2 regions of the Pseudoalteromonas issachenkonii genome follow, and region 1 is predicted to be linked to the other one. Evidence: predicted binding sites of a transcription regulator. Region 1 holds the regulator's gene; the other holds the start of a gene.
What was found. Region 1 encodes FliA, which starts transcription of late flagellar genes. Its sites were predicted from a motif close to CTAAAGNTNNNNNNNNNNNNGCCGATA; they were not measured.

Region 1 (12,575 bases):
GCTTGAATAAGCCCAAGTACCGCACCTAAAATACCAATAGTTGGGCTATACCCACCCATTGCTTCATATACCCGGCTAGCCTCAAGTAATCGTTCTCGCTCAAGTAATAAGTCAATCTCGAGAGTATCGCGTAGTTTTTGCTCTGAACAGCCATCAACTAATAAACTCAGTCCTTTGGCAGCATAGGGATCTGAATGCGCAAGTGCTTCGTTTTCTAATGCTAAATAGCCTTCTTGACGGGCTTTATGCGACCAGCGTTTTACTTGCTCAATAGCATCTTCAATATCATGGTCGTCGGTAATAAAAACCCAATGAGTAATACTAAGCATTTTTTTAAATGTATTGGCTGATGTTTGTAGCATCACCGCACCTAATGTACCGCCTAATACAATAATTAGTGCAGGCCCATTAAACAGCGCAGATACCACACCTCCCTCTAAAGAATAACCGATTGCAATAGCACCTAATGCAACCAGTAATCCTAAAACAGAAAGCTTATCCACAGCCAACCTCTCTTTTTAAACGTGCAGCCACATCATGAAGGCTAATGCTTTCGCTCGCTAAACCTGCACTGGCTATCGCCTGAGGCATACCATAGACAACACAGCTTTTTTCATCCTGAGCCCAAATTGTAGCGCCAGTTTGCTTAAGCATGCGAGCACCATCACGACCATCTGCACCCATGCCTGTCAAAATAATGGCAAGCACATCACCTTGATACGCTTTGGCCGCACTGGCAAAGGTAATATCAACACTTGGTTTATAGTTTACTCGTTCATTTTTATCTTCAAACACACGAAGGGTTCTATTAGAGCCACGTCCTTCTACCATCATTTGCTGGCCACCTGGCGCTAAATAAGCGCACCCAGGTTGTAATCTATCGCCTTGCTGCGCTTCTTTTACTTTAATCTTACACAAGCCATCTAAGCGAGTAGCAAAGGCCGGGGTAAATGCAGCAGGCATATGCTGTATGAGTAAAATAGGGTGTGGAAAATTAGCAGGTAATTGCGTCAAAATAGTTTGCAGTGCAACTGGCCCACCTGTGGATGTACCAATAGCAACTAACTGATACTGCTTACCACTGGCACGCGCTGAGGCACTGCTGTTATTAGGTGCAGGACTCGCATTATTAAAGCTACGATCAGGTTGAACTATCGGCTTTTTAGCAAGGTTAGAAAAGCGTTCAGAACTGTTTGACGCTGGTTTACTAATACTTGGAGATGGGGCCGTTCTCGTAATTCTTCCAATACGCTGGCGGCCTATTTCCTTAACCTTATTTTGCAATAACTTAATTGCATCATCGTTATTGCGAGCAATATCTTCAAACTTTTTAGGTAAAAAGTCCATCGCCCCAGCATCAAGCGCATCCAAAGTGGCAGATGCCCCTGCTCGTGTTAACGATGAAAACATTAAAATAGGTGTTGGATTACTCGCCATGATCTCTTTCACAGCACTAATACCATCCAGCACCGGCATTTCAACATCCATGGTGATAACATCAGGACGTAACTGAGCTGTTTTTTCGACGGCCTCTCGGCCATTTACAGCAAAGCCTATTACCTCAATGCCGCTGTCTTGTTCAAGAATTTCACTCACTCTGCGGCGAAAAAAGCTTGAATCATCAACTACTAAAACTTTAACAGCCATTTCGCTCTCTTATTCAATGAATGGGTAGGCATAAAGTTTATACCTACTTTTTATTATCCAGCGTAATGCTTTAGCATACTCGGTACATCTAATATCAGTGCAATTCCACCATCAGAGGTAATAGTCGCACCCGCCATACCCGGCGTACCTTGCAATAATGCATCTAGAGGCTTGATCACCACTTCTTCTTGACCTATTAGTGAATCAACAACGAACCCTACTTTTTGAGTCCCTATTTGCACAATAACGACATGCCCTTGTGCTTTTCGCTGACCTCTATCAGCGCCTTTTATAAGCCAATGTTCAAGGTAGAATAATGGAATCGACTTTTTACGAACAATAATCGTTAGCTGGCCATCAACCACATTAGTTTTTGTTAAATCTAAGTGGAATATTTCACTTACACCCGCTAGCGGCAAGGCAAAGGTTTGCTCTCCCACCACCACCATTAAGGTAGGTAATATCGCAAGTGTTAGTGGAACTTTGATTTCTAAAGTAGTCCCTACGCCCATTTCTGATTTTATGTTAACCGAGCCATTGAGCTGAGTGATTTTTGTTTTAACCACATCCATACCAACACCACGGCCAGAAATATCTGAGATTTCTTCTTTGGTTGAAAATCCAGGTGCAAAAATAAGGTTATAAGCTTCAGTATCAGAAAGACGACTCGCTTGGTCGTGATCAAGCACCCCTTTACTAATCGCAATCTTTTTAAGCTTTTCAGCATCCATACCGGCACCATCATCTTGGATGGTAAGTAGAATATGATCACCCTGTTGCGAAGCTGATAAAGTCACCGTACCTGTTCTAGGTTTACCCGATGCTTCACGAATATCGGGCATTTCAATACCATGGTCGACCGAGTTGCGAACCAAATGCACCAATGGATCGGCCAATGCTTCCACTAAATTTTTATCTAAATCGGTGTCTTCACCGACAAGTAATAAATTAATATCTTTTTTAAGTGTTCGTGCTAAGTCACGTACAACACGAGGAAAACGGCCAAATACTTTTTTAATTGGCTGCATTCGTGTTTGCATTACTGCACCTTGGATATCAGCAGTCACAACATCTAAGTTGGAAATAGCTTTACCCATAGCCTCGCTATCAGAATTAGTCGCCAAACTCACTAAGCGATTTCGCACAAGTACTAACTCGCCCACCATGTTCATTATTTGGTCTAGGCGTTTGGTATCAACACGTACTGTTGTTTCTGCCGGTGGAGGCGCTGCTTTTTTAGGCGGCGCAGCTTTAGCTGCTTGTGCCGCAGGAGCAGGCTTAGCTGGCTCTGGTTTAGGCTGTGGCTTAGCTGCAGCAACTGGTTCTGGCTTTTTAGCTGCCACTGGTTCTGGTTTACTTACAGGAGCCGGTGTTTCTATCGACTTAGGTGCACCTTTACCATGAAGTTCATCAAGTAACGCTTCAAACTCGTCGTCACTTATTTCATCATCGCCCGAGCTTTGCTCGTTACTTGGTGGAGCCACAGGGGCTGATGGTGTTTGTTGTGGTGTACTTGCGGTTGCTTGGCTCACTTCGCCAAAGCTGCCTACACCATGAAGTTCATCCAATAAGCTGTCAAACTCATCGTCAGTTATATCACCACTGACATCATTGTCACTTGATGATGATTGTTTTTCTTGTGGGGCTTGCCCTTTTCCATGAAGTTCATCAAGTAGGCTTTCGAATTCGTCTTCGGTTATTTCATCAATCTGAGACTCAGTACTGCTGCTATCTGGGCCGCTAAATAATTCATCAAAAGCAAACGGGTCTTCTTCAGCATCGTTGCTCGGTTGCTCTGCAACTGGTTCGGGCTCTACCGATGGGGTTTCGACAGGAGCTATATCTTCAACCACAGAATCGCCGGCAAGCTCTTCTGCTGTCGGTGGCTGTCCAAGTTTGTGAAGTACTGCAAGTAATTCTGGATCAGCAGGCTCTGGCTGGTCACGATTTTTAATCGTGGCAAACATTTCATTAATGGTATCCAGTGCTTGTAAAATCACATCCATTAATTCAGAGTTAACTGTTCTTACACCTTGGCGCAGTAAATCAAACACATTTTCAGCACCATGACATGCATCAACAAGCTCTGTCATAGCCAAAAAGCCAGCGCCACCCTTTACAGTGTGGAAACCGCGAAATATTGCGTTTAGTAGCTCAGTATCATCTGGGTTGTTTTCCAGTTCTACTAACTGTTCAGATAAAAGCTCAAGGATTTCTCCGGCCTCTACTAAAAAGTCTTGTAAAATATCTTCATCGACTTCAAAGCTCATGCAGTACTCTCCTATTAGAAGCCCAAACTTGATAATAGATCATCAACTTCATCTTGATCAGATACAACATCATTACGCGTTTCTTTATCAATAATAGGCCCTTCGGGACCTGCTAGTGTTTGTGCAACAATGGGATCTTCTATTTTTTCTGGTTGTTCAGTTGGTTCAACCTCACCACCTTGCGCTGCAAATGCAGTCAACAGGTGAATTAAACTTTCTTCAACTTCACGGACAAGTTCAATAACACGGCGAATAACCTGACCCGTTAAATCTTGATAGTCTTGAGCCATCAGCACATTAGTCATCAGCATTTGTAACTCATCGGTTTTGTGATGAGAACTGCTCATAAACTTATCAATACTATGACAAAGTGATTTAAACTCGCCAAGCTCTATTTCGCGGTTCATTAAACGATCCCACGTTGGCTTGATATCAGCTATTTCGTCAGCGATTTCTTGTGCTAATGGTAAGCTTGCTTCAACCGCATCCATTGTCTTATTGGCTGCGTTTTCTGTCATTTCCATGACATAGTTAAGGCGTTTTTTTGCGTCAGGGATGGCATCAGTGGTAATGTCTGTTAAACGCGTGTCTAACTCGAAACTTTTTAAAGCTTCGTGCAGTTGACGCGTCAACTTACCCACCTCAGCAAATAACTGTGATTGCTCTTGTGAAGCTGTTTCTAAAATTAACTGATTCGCTTTATCTTGCTCACCATTTTCTAAAAAAACAACTAACTGGCGAGCTTGTTCTAAAGTAATCTGAGGCGCAGCAGGTGCTGACATAAGCCTCTCCCTCTCATTAACCTAAGCGTTCGAACACTTTTTCTAATTTAGTTTTCAATGTACCTGCAGTAAATGGTTTAACAATATAACCATTAACACCTGCTTGGGCCGCAGCAATTATTTGTTCTTTTTTAGCTTCTGCTGTAACCATTAAAACAGGAATATGCTTTAATTTTTCATCAGCTCGAATTGCCCTCAAAAGATCAATACCTTGCATGCCTGGCATATTCCAATCTGTTACAACAAAATCAAACGCTTGATTTTGCAACATAGGCAAAGCAGTTGACCCGTCATCTGCTTCTTGAACATTGGTAAAACCTAAATCGCGCAACAGGTTTTTAATAATACGTCTCATTGTTGAGAAATCATCAACAACAAGAATTTTAATGTTTTTATCCAAAACATCCTCCAGTGAGGCCTGAACCTTTATTTACTTACTTCTAGTTTATCCAGTCATTGATTTTTGCTTTAAGCTTAATCATCGCCTGACCATGTATCTGACTTACACGCGATTCACTTACATCGAGTATATGCCCAATTTCTTTTAAATTCATCTCATCGTTATAGTACAAAGAAAGCACCATTGCATCTTTTTCCGGTAACGACTTTATTGCACTGAGTAAAGACTCATTAAACCGTTCATTTTTAACATTATTGAACGGTTTGTCTAGTGCTAAATCTTGGCCATGAGGTGTAATCACATCGTCATCTATACCAAGGTCTTCAATACCTAACACTTTACTTACATTTACATCGTTTAAAATATGATGGTACTCATTTAGCGAAATTTCAAGTTTTTCAGCAACTTCACTATCTTTAGGTTCACGGTTTAAACTGTTCTCAAGCGCAACAATAGTCTCTGCAACCAAACGGCTTTTTCTGTGAACTGAACGTGGAACCCAATCGCCTCGGCGCATTTCGTCTATCATCGCACCACGAATACGAATACCGGCAAAGGTTTCAAAGCTTGCGCCTTTGCTCGCATCAAAGTTTTTTGAAGCTTCAATTAAACCAATCATACCCGATTGAATTAAATCATCTAGCTGCACACTGGCCGGTAAACGAGCAATTAAATGGCACGCCACTTTTTTGACTAATGAGGCATGCTTTTCAACAATCATATTTAAATTTTGTGTTGACTGATATCCCATAGCTCTATTCACCGGTATTGTCATTGTTAGTTACTAACTAGTTTCTCAATGAAAAACTCTAAATGACCCGAGGCTTGACTAGGTGTTGGCCACTTAGCAATTTTTGTAGCCAGTGTTTTAAAAGCAATTGCAGCAGGCGACCCAGGAAAAACCTCAACAATTACTTTTTGGCGGCGCGTTGATTTGCGCATATTTTCATCATATGGAACCGTTGCAACCAACTCCATTGATATATCTAAAAATCGGTCGGTAACCTTTGAAAGTTTTGCAAACAATTCCTGCCCTTCGCGTAAACTACGCACCATATTGGCAACAATTTTAAATTTATAAACGCCGTGCTCACGGCTAAGTACTTTAATTAAAGCATAGGCATCGGTAATTGATGTAGGCTCATCACATACCACCACAACCACATCTTGCGCTGCGCGAGAAAAACTCAGCACCATATCGGAAATACCCGCAGCGGTATCAACAATTAAAATATCAAAGTCGGTGTTAAGTTCACTAAATGCACGAATAAGTCCAGCGAGCTCTGAGGGTGATAACTCAACCATACTTTGCGAACCCGATGTTGCAGGCACTATTTTTATGCCTGCGGGACCTTCGACTAAAATATCATCAAGTTCACATTCGCCCGATAAAACATGAGATAAATTACGCTCAACGCGCAGTCCAAGCATCACATCACAATTCGCTAATCCTAAATCAGCATCTAGTACAAGCACACGTTTGCCTTGTTGGCCTAACGCGATTGCCGTGTTAAGGGATACGTTCGTTTTACCCACTCCACCTTTGCCGCCGGTGACAGCGATAACTTTTACGCCGTTATTATTATTCTTGCTCATTTTGCGAAGGCCGCTTGCTTGATCTAAAACTGTGTTAATCATACATCTCTACTGTGCTCGACGCCACTGATTGGTGTCGTGATTGTTGTGCTTTTATTCTTTTTAAATACAATTGCTCAGCTTTTTTTACTAGTTTTTCGGCATTTGCCACTCTAATATCTTCTGGTACTCGCTGACCGTTAGTAAGATACCCTATTGGGAGACGATTTTGAATCGCAATACTAATAATCTCACCTAAACTCAATGACTCATCAAGTTTAGTAAAAATACATCCGCTTAGCTGTACTTTTTTAAAGTGCCTTACTGTTTCTTGTAATACATTAATTTGCGCCGTCGCACTTAATACTAAATAACTACGTATATCAACACGCTGATTACGCATCAAGGTGTTTAACTGCTCAGTTAAGCGTAAATCACGTTGACTCATTCCCGCTGTATCAATTAAGACTAGACGTTTATTTCGTAAATGGTATAAAACTTCTGCTAATTCATTTGCATCTTTAACTTGTTTAACGCCACAACCTATAATACGACCATACGTTGCTAGCTGCTCATAAGCACCAATACGGTAGGTATCGGTAGTAATAAGCGCTACTTTATCGGCACCGTATTTTTGTGCACCCAATGCTGCCAGTTTTGCAACTGTGGTGGTTTTACCCACGCCTGTAGGCCCGACTAACGCAAAAACACCGCCTTGGCGAAGTATTTCGTTGTTCGTGGTTTGCATTTGATCTTCAACCATGTTCAATAAAGCTTTCCAGCCTTGTTGGCGAGACACATCGTCTGGTACAAAACATGCCATTTGCTCAGCAACATTTTTCTCTATCCCCATACCGACTAAGCGGTCAATCATACATGCACGGGTCGGGTCGCGACGTGCCATATCTTGCTGCATTAAACCTGATACTTGGTGCTCTAATAGTTGACGAATTGCGTTCATTTCTTCACGCATTGTGCTGATGTCACTGGATTCTTTATGCATTGTTTGCTGACGCGGTGCGCTGGGTGAATCTAAATCGTCAAAGCCACTGTCTAAATCGTCAAAACCTAAGCTATCGGCTTGGGTGCGAGGACGCACTGGCGCGCTTTGTTCACGTTCAAACATATTTTTAGGTCGTGATTGCACAGGCTCTTGTTCTTGATAGTGGCCAGAAGTGTCAATGCCAGAGTGTGAAAACATTGAAGCAAGCTCTGCTGAACGAGGACGTGGAGACTGACGCTCTAGTAAGGCTTGTAAGCTATCTGCAACCTTTGCTTGTGGCTTAGGTTGAGCGCGTTGCGGTTCTGGTTTAACAAAATTATGTGAACTTTGCTCAGTATGTGCAAATGAAGCTCTTGCAGCGGGTTGGCTTTGAGGCTGCTCTGGCGGTTTTGTCGCTGCTTTGTCGTAATCAACTGCAGCAACAATTTCAACGCCATTAGCTAGTTTTTTATTTGACATAATAACCGCATCAACACCCAACTCTTCTTTTACTTCTTTTAGTGCAGTGCGCATGTCTTTAGCAAAAAAACGTTTAATTTTCATAATTCAAACCCCTTTAAAATCTTATTGTTGGCCTACAGAGCTGACAATCTTGATCTGTCTTTCATCTGGTATCTCTTGATAAGACATCACTCGCAATCCTGGAATGGTGTATTTAACAAATCGAGATAACACAGTGCGTAACATTCCTGACGTTAGCAATATTGAAGGTTCACCGGCCATTTCTTGATTTTGATGCGCTTCATTCAATGATGTTTGAAGTCTATCAGCAAGCCCTGGTTCTATTCCGGCACCTTCATCACCTGCATTTTGAAGTGACTGATGCAACATCTGTTCCAACTCAGGCGCCAAGGTTATGACAGGGATTTCAGAAGACATACCAACGGCATCTTGAACGATTAATCTACGCAGTGATATTCGCACTGCAGCCGTTAATACATCTGGGTCTTGGCTGCGAGGGCCATACTCAACAAGGGTTTGAACAATTGAGCGCATATCTCGTATTGCCACCCCTTCGTTTAATAAATTTTGTAGTACTTTCACGATGGTGGTCAGCGGTAATACCTCAGGTACAAGTCCTTCAACTAAGCGAGGGTGACTCTTACCTAACATATCTAATAAGTTTTGTACTTCTTCATGTCCGAGTAATAAAGCGGCGCTATTGGTGAGTAACTGGCTAATATGGGTTGCCACCACGGTAGCCGAATCAACCACCGTGTAACCTAAAGACTGTGCTTCATCTTTTTGATCAGGTTTTATCCAAACTGCATCTAAACCAAACGCAGGATCTTTAGTTTCAATTCCTTTTAACGGGCCAAATACTTGGCCTGGGTTAATCGCTAATTCATCACCATGTTTAAGCTCACCCTCACCACTTGATACACCCATCATGGTTATGCGGTATGCATTTGGGTCGAGTTCTAGATTATCGCGTATATGCACCGGCGGCACTAAAAAGCCTAGCTCTTGAGATAGTTTTTTACGCACTCCTTTAATACGGTTTAACAGCTCGCCACCTTGTGATTGGTCAACGAGAGGAATGAGTCGGTAACCGACTTCTAAACCAATAACATCAACTTGTTGAACATCATCCCAACCCAGTTCTTTTTGCTCTTGTTTAGCCGCAATTCCGGTACCTGAGGCCGCATTTTCGGCTTCTTCTGCTTCTGCAGCGGCTAATTTCAGTTTATTTTGTTGAGTATAGTATGCAAGGTAACCTAAAAGCGCCCCTAAGCTTAAAAATGCAAGGTGTGGCATACCTGGGACTAAGCCCATAGTAATAAGGATACCTGAGGCAATAAATAACGACTTTTCGTTACCTAATTGCTTCTTAAACTGATCGCCCATGTTGTGCGATTCATTTTGACGGGTTACAACAATTGCAGTACCAATTGAAAGTAGTAATGAAGGTAATTGCGCGACTAAGCCATCACCAATGGTCAATAGTGTGTACACTTCCATAGCGCGTGAAAAACTTAAATCATGTTGGATCATGCCAACAAATAAGCCACCCACAATATTGATCACTAAAATGACTATGCCAGCAATAGCATCACCTTTTACAAATTTACTAGCTCCATCCATAGAACCATAAAAGTCAGCTTCACGGGTTACTTCCTCACGACGTTCTCTGGCTTGCTCGGCACTGATAAAACCGGCATTCATATCTGCATCTATGGCCATTTGCTTACCTGGCATAGCATCTAGAGTAAAACGCGCTGATACCTCTGAAATACGACCAGCACCTTTGGTGATTACCACAAAGTTAATGATGATCAGAATTAAAAACACCACCAAGCCCACGGCGTAGTTACCACCGATTACCACTGAACCAAATGCTTCAATGACTTTACCAGCAGCATCCCCACCGTTATGACCCTCAAGCAGTACCACCCGGGTACTGGCCACATTGAGTGCTAAGCGCATTATGGTTGCAATTAACAGCACCGCTGGGAACATACCAAACTCAAGCGGCTTCATGGTGTATACAGTGACCAGCAATACAACTAACGCAAGCGCGATATTAAACGAAAATAATATATCAAGCAGGAATGGAGGCAGCGGTAAAATAACCATGCCCAGCGCAGCCAACACCAAAAGCGGTGTACCAACGCCCTTCGCATATTCTTTTTTATCTTTATTAAGTTGTTGTAATACCGCTTTAAATTCCATAACTCTACAATTTCAAAAAATTGACACTACGCTGAAATTGCAATAACTATTCCAAGTTAGTTGGTTAGCAGTTAATACTTAAATTCATCGGGGATAGGCAGCTTTTTATTAAGGGCAACAGGGCGTTTTCCACGACCTTTTTTAAACCGTTTAAGCTGAAACACATAAGCAAGCACTTGAGCAACCGCAGTAAAGAGCTGATCGGGGATTTGCTCACCCACTTCTGCAGTATGATAAAGCGCTCGGGTTAAAGTTGGAGACTCAACAATAGGCACTTCATTACCCAATGCAATTTTACGAATTTGCATGGCGAGCTCATCCACACCTTTGGCTAATACAATAGGCGCGCCTGCTCGCTCTGTATCGTATTTTAAAGCTACGGAATAGTGAGTAGGGTTGGTAACAATAACATCGGCGTCTGGCACATCCTGCATCATTCTCTTTTGCGACATTTGACGTTGGGTTTGCCTTATGCGCGCTTTAATCTGCGGATCACCTTCTGAGTTTTTATATTCGTCTTTTACCTCTTGCATAGTCATTTTAAGCTGTTTGTTATGACTATAGCTTTGAAATGGGGCGTCAATAGCAGCAATAATAATTAAGGTGCAAGACATGCCTAAAAACATCCACGCTAAAATTTCCAAAGCATGAACAATATTGCCAGGCGCACTTTCTATACTTAAATGTAAGATTTCATCAAAAAACGTATTAATTAAAAAAATAGCAAATGCGGCCACCAAGCCAAACTTTAATAATGACTTAAGCAATTCTATAGCCGCTTGTGGACCAAACATGCGGGTAAAGCCTTTCATTGGCGACATTTTACTGGCTTTGGGCGCAGCTGCTTGCCAACTAAAATTAAAGCCGCCAAGCATGGTATTACCGATAAATGCAGCCAATACAATAATGAGTACAAACATCGACATAGGAAATAACAGTACGTCGGCCACCTCTCCCCATACGGCAAACATTTTGGTGGTGTCGTAGGTTTCATTGCGGTTAAGACTCAGCATTCTTCCCATAATGCGGTACAAGCCTTTGCCAATTTCAGGCCCATACATTAATAAGGAAATAGCAGAAAAAATAAGCACAAACATGGTACCTAACTCTTTAGAACGCGCTATTTGGCCTTTCTTTTTAGCATCATCAACTTTTTTGGGGGTGGGTTCTTCGGTTTTTTCTTGTCCGGAATCTTCAGCCATTACGCTCTCCTAAGGGGAACAACCAACTAGAGTACACATCAGCTCAACCATTTTTAGCCATTGGAACTCAAACTGAGTGACAAAGTTACCGAGCGTTGCCCAAATAATAACGAGCCCTGCCACTAAGGTAAACGGGAAGCCTATCGAGAAAATATTTAACTGCGGTGCAGCACGGGTCATAATACCAAATGCCATATTAATAACCAGCATGGCGGTTAATGGTGCTAATGACAGCACTAATGCAGTGGTAAACATCCAACCACCCCATGTCACTATGTCCCAGTAATGATCAACCGCCCACCAATTGCCATCAATCGGGAGTACTTCAAAACTGTGCACCACCATTTGAATCATCATTAAATGACCATTAAACACAAAAAATAATAAGGTAGCTAATATTAGATAAAATTGCCCCACTGCAGGCACACTCATCCCATTAGAGGGGTCAACAACAGATGCAAAACCTAAACCGGTTTGCATAGCAAGAATTTGACCGGCTAACACAAACGTATTGAGTAATAGTGTGGACGCAAAACCAATTGCGACACCAATCAACATTTGTTGGAGTACCACTAAAATCATTTCAAAAGAAAATAGATTAGTAAATGTAGCAGCAGGAAGAACAGGAACAACTAAGAAGGTGACCACTACAGCCAAGCCCATTTTTATTCGAGCAGGTACGTTTTTTGCGCCAATACCCGCCATGATCATGATCATAGAGCTGATGCGCACTAAGGGCAGTAAAAAATCACTTAACCATTGAATGACAACGGAAAATGGAAATTCCATTGTTAACCTGCAATTTCGGGGATAAGCAGCACTAAGCGATTAAAAAAGTCCATTAGCTCTTGAGTAAACCAATGTCCTCCCACAATCAGGGCACTGATGGTGATTAATAAACGCGGTAAAAAACTCAGTGTTTGTTCGTTAATTGAGGTTGCTGCCTGAAACACAGCCACAACCAACCCAATAATTAAGCCAGGTACCACAATGGCAGACACCAGCTTAATCACTAAAAATAGG
Region 2 (12,575 bases), 680 kb from region 1:
GCCATAATATTTTTATTTAAAAAGAAGTATAACGAGATATTCATGCTTAAAAAATTAAAACTAAGTTTACTGATCCTATGTTTACCTTTTGCAGCATTAGCTGCTAACTTTGAAGCGGGTAATCAATACACTGTAATTGATGTTGAAAAAAGTAAAACCCCGAATGTAACCGAGTTTTTCTCTTTCTATTGCCCACATTGTTTTAAATTTGAGCCGGTAGCCAAAGGGATTGCAGAAAACTTACCTGAAGGGGCTGAATTTGTAAAAAATCATGTCAACTTTTTGGGAGGCGTTTCACCACAAGCTCAAAGTAATTTAAGCTTTGCTTACTTAATCGCAAAGAAACACGGTCAAGCTGAAGCGGTAACAGCGCAAATTTTTAAAAGCATTCATATACAACGTGCGCCATTAACTGAAATTAAAGACGTTAAAAAGTTATTAGAGCTTAATGCAATTGATAACACGACATTTGATAACGACATCGCCAGTTTGCCTATCATAGCAGCTGAACGTGCCATGCAAGATAAACAGAATAAATATTCTGAACTTGGTGCATTAACTGGCGTGCCTACATTTATCGTAAATGACAAATACAAAATCAATATTAATACAATCAAGAGCCAACAAGAACTTGATGAGTTAATTAGCTTTTTACTAAAACTATAATTTTTGGAGCACCACAATAATGATCAAATTAGTTAAAGCAGGGTTACTTGCTGTATTACTCCCTTTAGCTGCAACCAGTTTTGCTGCCACTTACGAAGAGGGCGTGCATTACGATGTCGTCTCTGATCGTGCAACCAGAAAACCAGAAGTAAAAGAGTTTTTCTCTTTTTACTGTCCTGCATGTAATAACATGGAACCACTGCTGGCCGAGATCAAACCTAAGCTAGATAAAAACGTAAAGTTTAAGAAAAGCCATGTAGATTTTGTGGGTGTACGTGACCCAGAACATCAAACCATGATCAGCCAAGCATTAGCTACAGCTGAAGTACTACCTCAAAAAGATAAAATTATTTCAGCGATGTTTGATCATATCCATGCAAAGCGTGCACGATTTAATGAGTTGGCAGATGTAAAAGATGTATTTTTAGCGCAAGGCGTAGATGGCGACAAGTTTGATAAATTATTTGAAAGCTTCTCGGTACGTACACTTAGCTCTAAAATGAAACGCGACCAAGATTACTTTAAAGGCAAAGGAGCACTTCGTGGCGTTCCTACGTTTATCGTTAATGGTAAATACAAGCTTAACTTAGGTGGCGAGTCAGGCATTTCATCGCCAGAAGATGTAAGCGCACTTATTAACTACTTAGCAAATAAATAAGTAGTTTAGTGAAATAAAAAAGCTCCGAAAGGAGCTTTTTTATTTGGAGAAGAAAATTCATTATGGAAAAAATTTTAATCTCAAGTTGTTTGTTAGGTTTGCCAGTTCGTTATGATGGTAAAGGACAAACAATATTGCACCCTCAACTTAATTTGTGGCAAAAGCAAAATAGATTAATTGTATTTTGTCCTGAGATTGCTGGTGGTTTACTCGTGCCTAGAGCGCCCGCTGAGATAAAGCAAAATCGAGTTATTACAAATACTGCTGAGGATGTAACAAGTGCATTTGAAGCTGGCGCTAATAAAGCATTAGCCCTTTGTAATAAGCATAATATTCGCTTTGCTTTACTAAAAGAGTCTAGTCCTTCGTGTGGCCGTAATACAATTTATGATGGAAGCCATAGTGGGGTGAAAGTAAAAGGCATGGGGCTGACCGCTAAGTTATTGGTAAAGAATCAAGTTAAAGTATTTAGTGAAGAGCAAATACCAGCACTTATCAAGGCGCTGGTATTATAGTATTAGATTTTATTTTTTCTGTAAAAATACACCAGATTCAATATGGTGTGTGTAAGGGAACTGATCAAATATTGCAAAGCGCTTAACCTCATGGGTTTGCGTTAAGTGTTCAAGGTCACGCTCTAATGTGTCTGGGTTACATGAGATATAAATAATATTTTCATAATTAGCCACTAAGTCACACGTAAGCGTGTCCATGCCTGCTCTAGGCGGGTCGACTAAGATGGTTTGGCAGTTGTAACTACTCAAGTCAATGCCATCTAAGCGAGAGAAAGTACGCTCGCCTTTCATTGCCTGAGTAAACTCTTCGCTCGACATGCGAATAATATCTAAGTTAGTTACTTGGTTTTGAGCAATATTATATTGCGCTGAATGCACCGACGATTTTGATATTTCCGTCGCCAGCACTTTATTAAATGAACCAGCAAGTGCAATAGAAAAGTTTCCATTACCACAATACAGCTCTAGTAAATCATTGTTTAGTGGTTTACATAACTCTTGTGCCCACTCTAACATTTTAATATTCACCTTCGCATTAGGCTGAGTAAAGCTATTTTCTACCTGTTGATAGATTAGCTCTTGGCCATTCACCATTAAGCGCTCAGTAACAAAGTCATCGCCCAATTTTTCTTTTTGCTTACGTGCACGGCCAATAAAGTCAATTTTGTACTGGCTACTTAGCTTTTCCTTTAAGGCATTGATCTCAGTTAACCAGTGTTCATCAAGTGGCTTGTGATATAGCAAGCTCACTAAAATTTCACCACTGAGGGTTGATAAATAATCTATTTGAAATAATTTACGACGTAGTACTTCGCAGCCTTTTAAATTATCAATCATCACCTGCATAATTTCACCTACTAAAGGAGCTGCAGGGTCAAAGGTATCAACACGTATTTTATCTTTTGTTTGTTGATCAAACATAATATGAAACAGATCGTCACCATCGTGCCATACTCTAAATTCTGCACGTTGGCGGTAGTTAATGGGCTCAGAGCTAAATACTTCTAACTGTTTTACACCAAAACGTTGAAATTGCTCTGTAATACGCTGCTCTTTTTCATTTAATTGTGCATCGTACTGCGTGGTATCTATATTTATAACTGCCATTAACGGTATAACCTTATCGTTGAGATCTGTTTATCGGCGCTATTGTAGGGAGCGAAGCGTATTTGTCTAGTTTTGATCAAATATAGTGAGCTTTTTTTGAGCATTTTACTACAGTATAGGCTTACTTGGCCGATATAAGGGTAAGTCTAAATAGGAGTCTTCTCATGAAAATAGGTAACTTTAGTTTTGTTCCAAACAGTAATGCTAATAAATACAATACTAAACAAGCAATGCCACAGCCTAAAATAGACTCGCCACCAACCAGTTATCAGCAACGAGGAAAAGAACTGGCTGCTGCCGTATTAGGTGACAAAATGGCAAAAGAATTAGGTTTGCCGGTCGCTGAAACCAAAAAAGACAAACCACTGTTTGATTTTAATGAAGTCGTAAAAAATGTTTTAGACTTTGTTACAAGCTCGGTAAAAAAAGCCAAAGCCAATGGTGCCGATAACGACAAACTACAAGATATGCTGAATCAGGCACGTAAAGGAGTGCAGACGGGTGTTGATGAGGCTGTGGATGAATTAAAAGGCATGGGCGTATTTAATCAAGAACTTGAAGAGGGTATTGATAAATCTAAAGAGGGTATCTTTAGTGGCCTCGATAAATTTGAGCAGAACTTATTTAACCCACAACCTGCAAGCGTAACTGTTAGTCAGGCGCAATATGTAAGTTTAAGCAATAGTGCTGATTATACATTTACCACAGCAGAAGGTGATGAGGTGAGTATTAGCTTTGCAGATGCTTACCAATCGCAATCATCTAGTCGCTATCAAAAAACAGATGATTCACAATCATTTAGTACGCAATTTTCTGAATCCCGTGAGCTCTCTTTCTCGATGTCAGTAAACGGTGAGCTTAATGAAGACGAGCAGCAAGCCATAAATGATTTAATGGCAGAGTTACAAGATGTAAGTAAAACCTTTTTCAGTGGCGATTTAGATAAAGCATTTGAACAAGCCCAAGAACTCAGTTTAGGGAATGAACAGCTGGTGGCATTCTCAATGGACTTACGTCAAAGCAAAACCGTTGCTGCCATTAAAGAGTATGAACAAATTAAGCCAACATCAGAAAAAGTCATTGCCGAAACTGTTGCCCCTTTTAATGATGATCTAAAATCGGCTTACTCTAAAGCGCAAACCCTAGGATTAGAAAGTCAGCTATCAGGTATCATTCAATGGCTAAATCAAGATCAACAAGAAATAGATAAACTGGTTGATTACACTAACACCATGTTTGAAAACTTAGATAAATTAAACGCCGCTACTGCAAAGCTAGGCACTGAGTAAAACTACTTTCTTTTACAAAAGCCACATGGCAAACTGCCGTTCTTAGTAAAGAGTAGGAATGGTAGTTTGTCAGCGCACATCATGGTATTTGATTCAGGTATAGGTGGAACCACCGTGCTTGAGCATATTCAGCAAAGCATTCCTCATGCTCAATACAGCTATTTTATGGATAATGCATTATTGCCCTATGGCGCACAGTCGCAACAAACCATCATTAATCGCCTATGTGGATTGATTCAATTTATTAAAGATGAGTCACTAAATGTCGACTTAATTGTTATAGCCTGCAATACCGCCTCAACATCAGCGTTAAGTTCGGTACGTCAAATTACCGATATTCCTATTGTTGGGGTAGTACCTGCAATTAAACCCGCAGCGCAATTAACGCAATCAAAGCATATAGGTTTATTGGCAACTCCCGCAACGGTATCAAGCCCGTATACTGATGCACTTATAAAAGAACATGCCTCATCGATAACCACAAGTTTATATAGTAGTGTTGAACTGGTTACTTTGGCAGAGACTCTCTTTTTTACCCAGCACTTAGATCTTGATAAGTTGCACACTGAGTTAAACCGATTAAATATTAATAACGATATAGATGTGCTGGTATTAGGCTGTACTCACTTTCCTATTTTAGCTAAACCAATTAGTGATTACTTTAATACGCAAGTACAGTTATTAGACTCTGGTGCGGCCATTGCTAAGCGAGTTAGTTCTTTACTCAAATTAAGTGATAATCAAGCAGGCATAAAAAAGCCGCTGCACTATTATGCAACGGCTGATGTATGTAGTGATAAACTAGCGGTTAAGCAAGTTACACTGTTTGATCCGACTCTGAACGATAAGAGTTAGAATCATCTTCTTGTTTTTGTTTTGCTTCACGTACTTTCAAAGTACGTTGTTGGAACTCACTATCGTTTAGCTTAGCAATTGCATTATCAGCATCTGCTTGTGCCATTTCAACAAAGCCGAAACCGCGACGCTTGCCAGTATTCTTATCTTTTAACAAACGAACGTTAAATACTTTGCCTTGCTCTTCAAATAAAGTACGAACTACACCTTCATTTGCACGATAAGGAAGATTGCCAACATAAAGTGTTTTTGTTTTTACTTCGGCTTCTTCTGTACTTACTGATGACATTGCAGCAATAACAAGTCCACCAATTAATAAACCGGCACCGAATAGAAGTGCAGGGTCTAATGCTAGGCTTGCAAGCGCAAACTTAACGATAACAAAACCAACAACAGCAAGAATAACTGCGAAGATAAAAGATTTTTGATCGGGTAATTTCATTTTTGATCTACCAATAAACAGGAAATAAACATTAATTTAACATTGTGAACTTGCTATCTTAACGTCTTAATTGAACATAGCAATGAAATTTATAGCAAATAGTTAATAAGAGTGTAAAAAACAACCGATGGTAAGGCGTTTCAGTACTATTTTAGCCTCGTTTGTTTGAAACTTGAGCAAACGGTAAAAAGATCTAAAAAAAAGGTTGATCTGTTTTCGGATCTCCCTATAATGCGACCCCACTGAGACGGGGAACGCCAACGCATAGCGAGGCATGAGCTACTCAGTGAGTTGAGTAAAACTTAGTTTCGAAAAATTTCAAGTTTAACAAAATTAAGTGTTGACAAAAAAATAGGAAAGCGTAATATGCGCAGCCCTAGCGAGATAAAGTTAAACGCTTTAATCGCAACGTTCTTTAACAATATAAAGCAATCATCTGTGTGGGCACTCGTACAGATTGAGTTCTAACAGCCAAGCTTAGTTTACTAAGTAAGGCAAACAAATTTAGAGTCTCAATTTAAACTGAGTGACCAACAGCAATAACTACTTAGGTAGGAATTGCAGCACAGTCAATTCAATATCGAAAGATATTAAATAAATTCAGAATTCATTGAGCTGTCGAAAGACATAAAACTTTTTAATTGAAGAGTTTGATCATGGCTCAGATTGAACGCTGGCGGCAGGCCTAACACATGCAAGTCGAGCGGTTTATTCAGCACAGTCAATTCAATATCGAAAGATATTAAATAAATTCAGAATTCATTGAGCTGTCGAAAGACATAAAACTTTTTAATTGAAGAGTTTGATCATGGCTCAGATTGAACGCTGGCGGCAGGCCTAACACATGCAAGTCGAGCGGTAACAGAAAGTAGCTTGCTACTTTGCTGACGAGCGGCGGACGGGTGAGTAATGCTTGGGAACATGCCTTGAGGTGGGGGACAACAGTTGGAAACGACTGCTAATACCGCATAATGTCTACGGACCAAAGGGGGCTTCGGCTCTCGCCTTTAGATTGGCCCAAGTGGGATTAGCTAGTTGGTGAGGTAATGGCTCACCAAGGCGACGATCCCTAGCTGGTTTGAGAGGATGATCAGCCACACTGGGACTGAGACACGGCCCAGACTCCTACGGGAGGCAGCAGTGGGGAATATTGCACAATGGGCGCAAGCCTGATGCAGCCATGCCGCGTGTGTGAAGAAGGCCTTCGGGTTGTAAAGCACTTTCAGTCAGGAGGAAAGGTTAGTAGTTAATACCTGCTAGCTGTGACGTTACTGACAGAAGAAGCACCGGCTAACTCCGTGCCAGCAGCCGCGGTAATACGGAGGGTGCGAGCGTTAATCGGAATTACTGGGCGTAAAGCGTACGCAGGCGGTTTGTTAAGCGAGATGTGAAAGCCCCGGGCTCAACCTGGGAACTGCATTTCGAACTGGCAAACTAGAGTGTGATAGAGGGTGGTAGAATTTCAGGTGTAGCGGTGAAATGCGTAGAGATCTGAAGGAATACCGATGGCGAAGGCAGCCACCTGGGTCAACACTGACGCTCATGTACGAAAGCGTGGGGAGCAAACAGGATTAGATACCCTGGTAGTCCACGCCGTAAACGATGTCTACTAGAAGCTCGGAACCTCGGTTCTGTTTTTCAAAGCTAACGCATTAAGTAGACCGCCTGGGGAGTACGGCCGCAAGGTTAAAACTCAAATGAATTGACGGGGGCCCGCACAAGCGGTGGAGCATGTGGTTTAATTCGATGCAACGCGAAGAACCTTACCTACACTTGACATACAGAGAACTTACCAGAGATGGTTTGGTGCCTTCGGGAGCTCTGATACAGGTGCTGCATGGCTGTCGTCAGCTCGTGTTGTGAGATGTTGGGTTAAGTCCCGCAACGAGCGCAACCCCTATCCTTAGTTGCTAGCAGGTAATGCTGAGAACTCTAAGGAGACTGCCGGTGATAAACCGGAGGAAGGTGGGGACGACGTCAAGTCATCATGGCCCTTACGTGTAGGGCTACACACGTGCTACAATGGCGCATACAGAGTGCTGCGAACTCGCGAGAGTAAGCGAATCACTTAAAGTGCGTCGTAGTCCGGATTGGAGTCTGCAACTCGACTCCATGAAGTCGGAATCGCTAGTAATCGCGTATCAGAATGACGCGGTGAATACGTTCCCGGGCCTTGTACACACCGCCCGTCACACCATGGGAGTGGGTTGCTCCAGAAGTAGATAGTCTAACCCTCGGGAGGACGTTTACCACGGAGTGATTCATGACTGGGGTGAAGTCGTAACAAGGTAGCCCTAGGGGAACCTGGGGCTGGATCACCTCCTTATACGATTTAGAACTTATTTGTTCGTAGTGTCCACACAGATGATTGTTAATTGTAAAGAGAACAACACTTATTGTTTGGGTCTGTAGCTCAGCTGGTTAGAGCGCACCCCTGATAAGGGTGAGGTCGGTAGTTCAAATCTACTCAGACCCACCACTTCTTCTTAATACTTCGTTGTAAGCTTCGTTGTTTAGTAAACTAAACGGCCTCAACTTACGCCTTGTCTTAAAAAGAAGTCGGTATACAAACAGTAAGACCAGCATATGTGGGGCTATAGCTCAGCTGGGAGAGCGCCTGCCTTGCACGCAGGAGGTCAGCAGTTCGATCCTGCTTAGCTCCACCACTTTACTTCTTAAAAATAAATATTCTTTTATCGGGTAGCACAATCACCTGAGAATAGAGTGTGTTTAATTTTGAGAAGTTTTTGATTCTCTGCTCTTTAAAAATTTGGAAAAGCTGATAATAAAATTCGTATGAATACATTGTATTTGTACAGAGTTTTCAAAAGTAAAAAAGAATGATAGCAGTATCATTCAGTGCCATTTAATGAACGTTTACGTTTAAAGAATGATAGCAGTATCATTCAGTGCCATTTAATAAACGTTTAATGTTTGTTGATTGGTATCTACTTTAGTATTCAATATTAACTTCTGGCGAAGTTAAACTGTCACAAAACAAAGACCCGTTTGGGTTGTATGGTTAAGTGACTAAGCGTACACGGTGGATGCCTTGGCAGTTGGAGGCGATGAAGGACGTATTAACTTGCGATAAGCCTAGTCAAGCTAGTAAAAAGCACTTGAGACTAGGATTTCCGAATGGGGAAACCCACCTGCTTGCAGGTATCGTTAACTGAATACATAGGTTAACGAGGCGAACGCGGAGAACTGAAACATCTAAGTACCCGTAGGAAAAGAAATCAACCGAGATTCCGATAGTAGCGGCGAGCGAAATCGGAACAGCCCTTAAGCTTATTATGTGTTAATGGAAGGCTCTGGAAAGTGCCACGATACAGGGTGATAGTCCCGTACATGAAAACGCATTTTAAGTGAAATCGAGTAGGTCGGAGCACGTGAAACTTTGACTGAATATAGGTGGACCATCATCTAAGGCTAAATACTCCCAACTGACCGATAGTGAACCAGTACCGTGAGGGAAAGGCGAAAAGAACCCCTGTGAGGGGAGTGAAATAGAACCTGAAACCGTGTACGTACAAGCAGTAGGAGCCCACTTGTTGGGTGACTGCGTACCTTTTGTATAATGGGTCAGCGACTTATATTTTGTAGCGAGGTTAACCGATTAGGGTAGCCGTAGGGAAACCGAGTCTTAACTGGGCGAATAGTTGCAAGGTATAGACCCGAAACCCGGTGATCTAGCCATGGGCAGGTTGAAGGTTGAGTAACATCAACTGGAGGACCGAACCCACTAACGTTGAAAAGTTAGGGGATGACCTGTGGTTAGGAGTGAAAGGCTAATCAAACCGGGAGATAGCTGGTTCTCCCCGAAATCTATTTAGGTAGAGCCTCGGACGAATACTTACGGGGGTAGAGCACTGTTAAGGCTAGGGGGTCATCCCGACTTACCAACCCTTTGCAAACTCCGAATACCGTAAAGTAATATCCGGGAGACACACGGCGGGTGCTAACGTCCGTCGTGAAGAGGGAAACAACCCAGACCGCCAGCTAAGGTCCCAAAGTCATAGTTAAGTGGGAAACGATGTGGAAAGGCCCAGACAGCCAGGAGGTTGGCTTAGAAGCAGCCATCCTTTAAAGAAAGCGTAATAGCTCACTGGTCGAGTCGGTCTGCGCGGAAGATGTAACGGGGCTAAACTATGCACCGAAGCTGCGGATTCAAAATTTATTTTGAGTGGTAGGGGAGCGTTCTGTAAGCGGTTGAAGGTGTACCGGGAGGTATGCTGGACGTATCAGAAGTGCGAATGCTGACATGAGTAACGATAATGCGGGTGAAAAACCCGCACGCCGGAAGACCAAGGGTTCCTATCCCATGTTAATCAGGGTAGGGTAAGTCGACCCCTAAGGCGAGGCCGAAAGGCGTAGTCGATGGGAAACGGATTAATATTTCCGTACTTGGTATAATTGCGATGGGGGGACGGAGCAGGCTAAGCAAGCATGGCGATGGTAGTCCATGTGAAAGTGTGTAGGCTAGTGACTTAGGTAAATCCGGGTTGCTGTTAGGCTGAGACACGAGACGAGTCACCACGGTGATGAAGTTGCTGATGCCATACTTCCAGGAAAAGCCTCTAAGCTTCAGATTATACCGAATCGTACCCCAAACCGACACAGGTGGTCAGGTAGAGAATACTAAGGCGCTTGAGAGAACTCGGGTGAAGGAACTAGGCAAAATCGTACCGTAACTTCGGGAGAAGGTACGCTCCGATTGGTGATGGGACTTGCTCCCTAAGCTGATTGGAGCCGCAGTGACCAGGTGGCTGGGACTGTTTATTAAAAACACAGCACTGTGCAAAATCGCAAGATGACGTATACGGTGTGACACCTGCCCGGTGCCGGAAGGTTAATTGATGGGGTTATCTTCGGAGAAGCTCTTGATCGAAGCCCCGGTAAACGGCGGCCGTAACTATAACGGTCCTAAGGTAGCGAAATTCCTTGTCGGGTAAGTTCCGACCTGCACGAATGGTGTAACCATGGCCACGCTGTCTCCACCCGAGACTCAGTGAAATTGAAATCGCAGTGAAGATGCTGTGTACCCGCGGCTAGACGGAAAGACCCCGTGAACCTTTACTACAGCTTGGCACTGAACATTGAACCTACATGTGTAGGATAGGTGGGAGACTTAGAAGCAGAGACGCTAGTTTTTGTGGAGTCGTCCTTGAAATACCACCCTTGTAGTTTTGATGTTCTAACGTTGGCCCCTGAATCGGGGTTACGGACAGTGCCTGGTGGGTAGTTTGACTGGGGCGGTCTCCTCCCAAAGAGTAACGGAGGAGCACGAAGGTTGGCTAAGTACGGTCGGACATCGTACGGTTAGTGTAATGGTAGAAGCCAGCTTAACTGCGAGACAGACACGTCGAGCAGGTACGAAAGTAGGTCATAGTGATCCGGTGGTTCTGAATGGAAGGGCCATCGCTCAACGGATAAAAGGTACTCCGGGGATAACAGGCTGATACCGCCCAAGAGTTCATATCGACGGCGGTGTTTGGCACCTCGATGTCGGCTCATCACATCCTGGGGCTGAAGTCGGTCCCAAGGGTATGGCTGTTCGCCATTTAAAGTGGTACGCGAGCTGGGTTTAGAACGTCGTGAGACAGTTCGGTCCCTATCTGCCGTGGGCGTTTGAGAATTGAGAGGGGTTGCTCCTAGTACGAGAGGACCGGAGTGAACGAACCGCTGGTGTTCGGGTTGTCATGCCAATGGCATTGCCCGGTAGCTACGTTCGGAACTGATAAGCGCTGAAAGCATCTAAGCGCGAAGCAGGCCTCGAGATGAGTTCTCACTAGACTTTTAAAGTCTCTGAAGGGCCGTTGAAGACTACAACGTTGATAGGCAAGATGTGGAAGTGGTGTGAGCCATTAAGCTAACTTGTACTAATTACCCGTGAGGCTTAACCATACAACGCCAAACGCGTTTTATGTGATAGTTTAAGCGCAGAAGTTAATATGACTAAAGTAGATTACTTAATTACTCTTTATTATCAGAATTCCAAATTTTAGTAAGCTCGATTAAATCGACCTTACACCAAATTTGCTTGGTGACAATAGCGTTTTGGACCCACCTGACCCCATGCCGAACTCAGTAGTGAAACGAAACAGCGCCGATGATAGTGTAGCATTTGCTATGTGAAAGTAGGACATTACCAGGCTCCAAATAAGAGAAACCCGTTACAGCGATGTGACGGGTTTTTTTACGTCTGCAGGAAAGTGAAAACGCAGGTGAAAGGTAAAAGGCATCAGGTAAAAGGAAAATAATAAGCGCCTAATGCCGACTCTATACATTTGCTATATGGCTCTCTACCGCTGTGGGCACTACGACATCACCAGGCTCCAAATTGAGAAAGCCCGACTAGAAATAGTCGGGCTTTTTTACGTCTGCAGAAAAGTAAAAACGTAGGTGAAAGGTAAAAGGCATCAGGTAAAAGTAAAAGAATAAGCGCCTAAAGACTACTCTAACGCTTTGGACGACACCACGACATCTTGCAATAAAAGACCTGAGGATAAAGGCATTATGAAAATATATCCGTTTGGGGTAATACCAATCCGCAATAATACTCAATCATTTTGCGGGGCTAAACGTGTCGCTATCTGTGTTAAAAAATTCTCATTTAGAACAACTAAATAGCGAATTTTTTGCCTAGCTATCAACCCGTTTTTCCTGCCTCAAAATAGACCGCTTAATTAAGCGAATTGGTATAAGTCTGGATGATGAAGTGAAAAGTAAAGTTTAAAAACCGACTATGCTTGTGCGTAGTTTGATTTATTACCTAACCAGCGGTGAATAAGTGGGTCTATATGCTGAGGATATTGCTTAAGCATTTGTTGTGCGATGGGTCTTACTTGATTGAGTGTTTGTTTATCGCGTGTTAAATCAGCGATTTTGAATTCGGCTAAACCTGTTTGTTTAGTTCCAAGTACTTCACCTGGGCCGCGTATTTCTAAATCACGTTCTGCGATAACAAATCCATCGTTACTATCGCGCAGTACTCCTAATCGCTTCTGTGCAGTATGAGAAAGTGGCGCATGGTATAAAAG

Region 2: PISS_RS14445 (DUF5610 domain-containing protein) is a predicted target of FliA. The motif match lies at 3,055-3,081, and genes of this name have one in related genera.

Annotation. Positions count from the first base shown of each region.
Region 1 is NZ_CP011030.1:2,432,442-2,445,016, forward strand. It holds gene PISS_RS11290 (flagellar motor protein) at 1-503, opposite strand, end outside; gene PISS_RS11295 (protein-glutamate methylesterase/protein-glutamine glutaminase) at 496-1,647, opposite strand; gene PISS_RS11300 (chemotaxis protein CheA) at 1,701-3,917, opposite strand; gene PISS_RS11305 (protein phosphatase CheZ) at 3,932-4,699, opposite strand; gene cheY (chemotaxis response regulator CheY) at 4,716-5,099, opposite strand; gene PISS_RS11315 (RNA polymerase sigma factor FliA) at 5,140-5,850, opposite strand; gene PISS_RS11320 (MinD/ParA family ATP-binding protein) at 5,877-6,737, opposite strand; gene flhF (flagellar biosynthesis GTPase FlhF) at 6,730-8,220, opposite strand; gene flhA (flagellar biosynthesis protein FlhA) at 8,242-10,350, opposite strand; gene flhB (flagellar biosynthesis protein FlhB) at 10,422-11,552, opposite strand; gene fliR (flagellar biosynthetic protein FliR) at 11,562-12,341, opposite strand; gene PISS_RS11345 (flagellar biosynthetic protein FliQ) at 12,344-12,575, opposite strand, start outside.
Region 2 is NZ_CP011030.1:3,113,308-3,125,882, reverse strand. It holds gene PISS_RS14470 (serine/threonine protein kinase) at 1-7, shown strand, start outside; gene PISS_RS14465 (thiol:disulfide interchange protein DsbA/DsbL) at 43-666, shown strand; gene PISS_RS14460 (thiol:disulfide interchange protein DsbA/DsbL) at 686-1,324, shown strand; gene PISS_RS14455 (2-thiouracil desulfurase family protein) at 1,387-1,839, shown strand; gene trmA (tRNA (uridine(54)-C5)-methyltransferase TrmA) at 1,849-2,946, opposite strand; gene PISS_RS14445 (DUF5610 domain-containing protein) at 3,111-4,235, shown strand; gene murI (glutamate racemase) at 4,302-5,090, shown strand; gene PISS_RS14435 (RNA recognition motif domain-containing protein) at 5,053-5,532, opposite strand; rRNA gene PISS_RS14430 (16S ribosomal RNA) at 6,323-7,858, shown strand; tRNA gene PISS_RS14425 (tRNA-Ile) at 7,935-8,011, shown strand; tRNA gene PISS_RS14420 (tRNA-Ala) at 8,123-8,198, shown strand; rRNA gene PISS_RS14415 (23S ribosomal RNA) at 8,553-11,439, shown strand; rRNA gene rrf (5S ribosomal RNA) at 11,575-11,689, shown strand; gene recG (ATP-dependent DNA helicase RecG) at 12,279-12,575, opposite strand, start outside.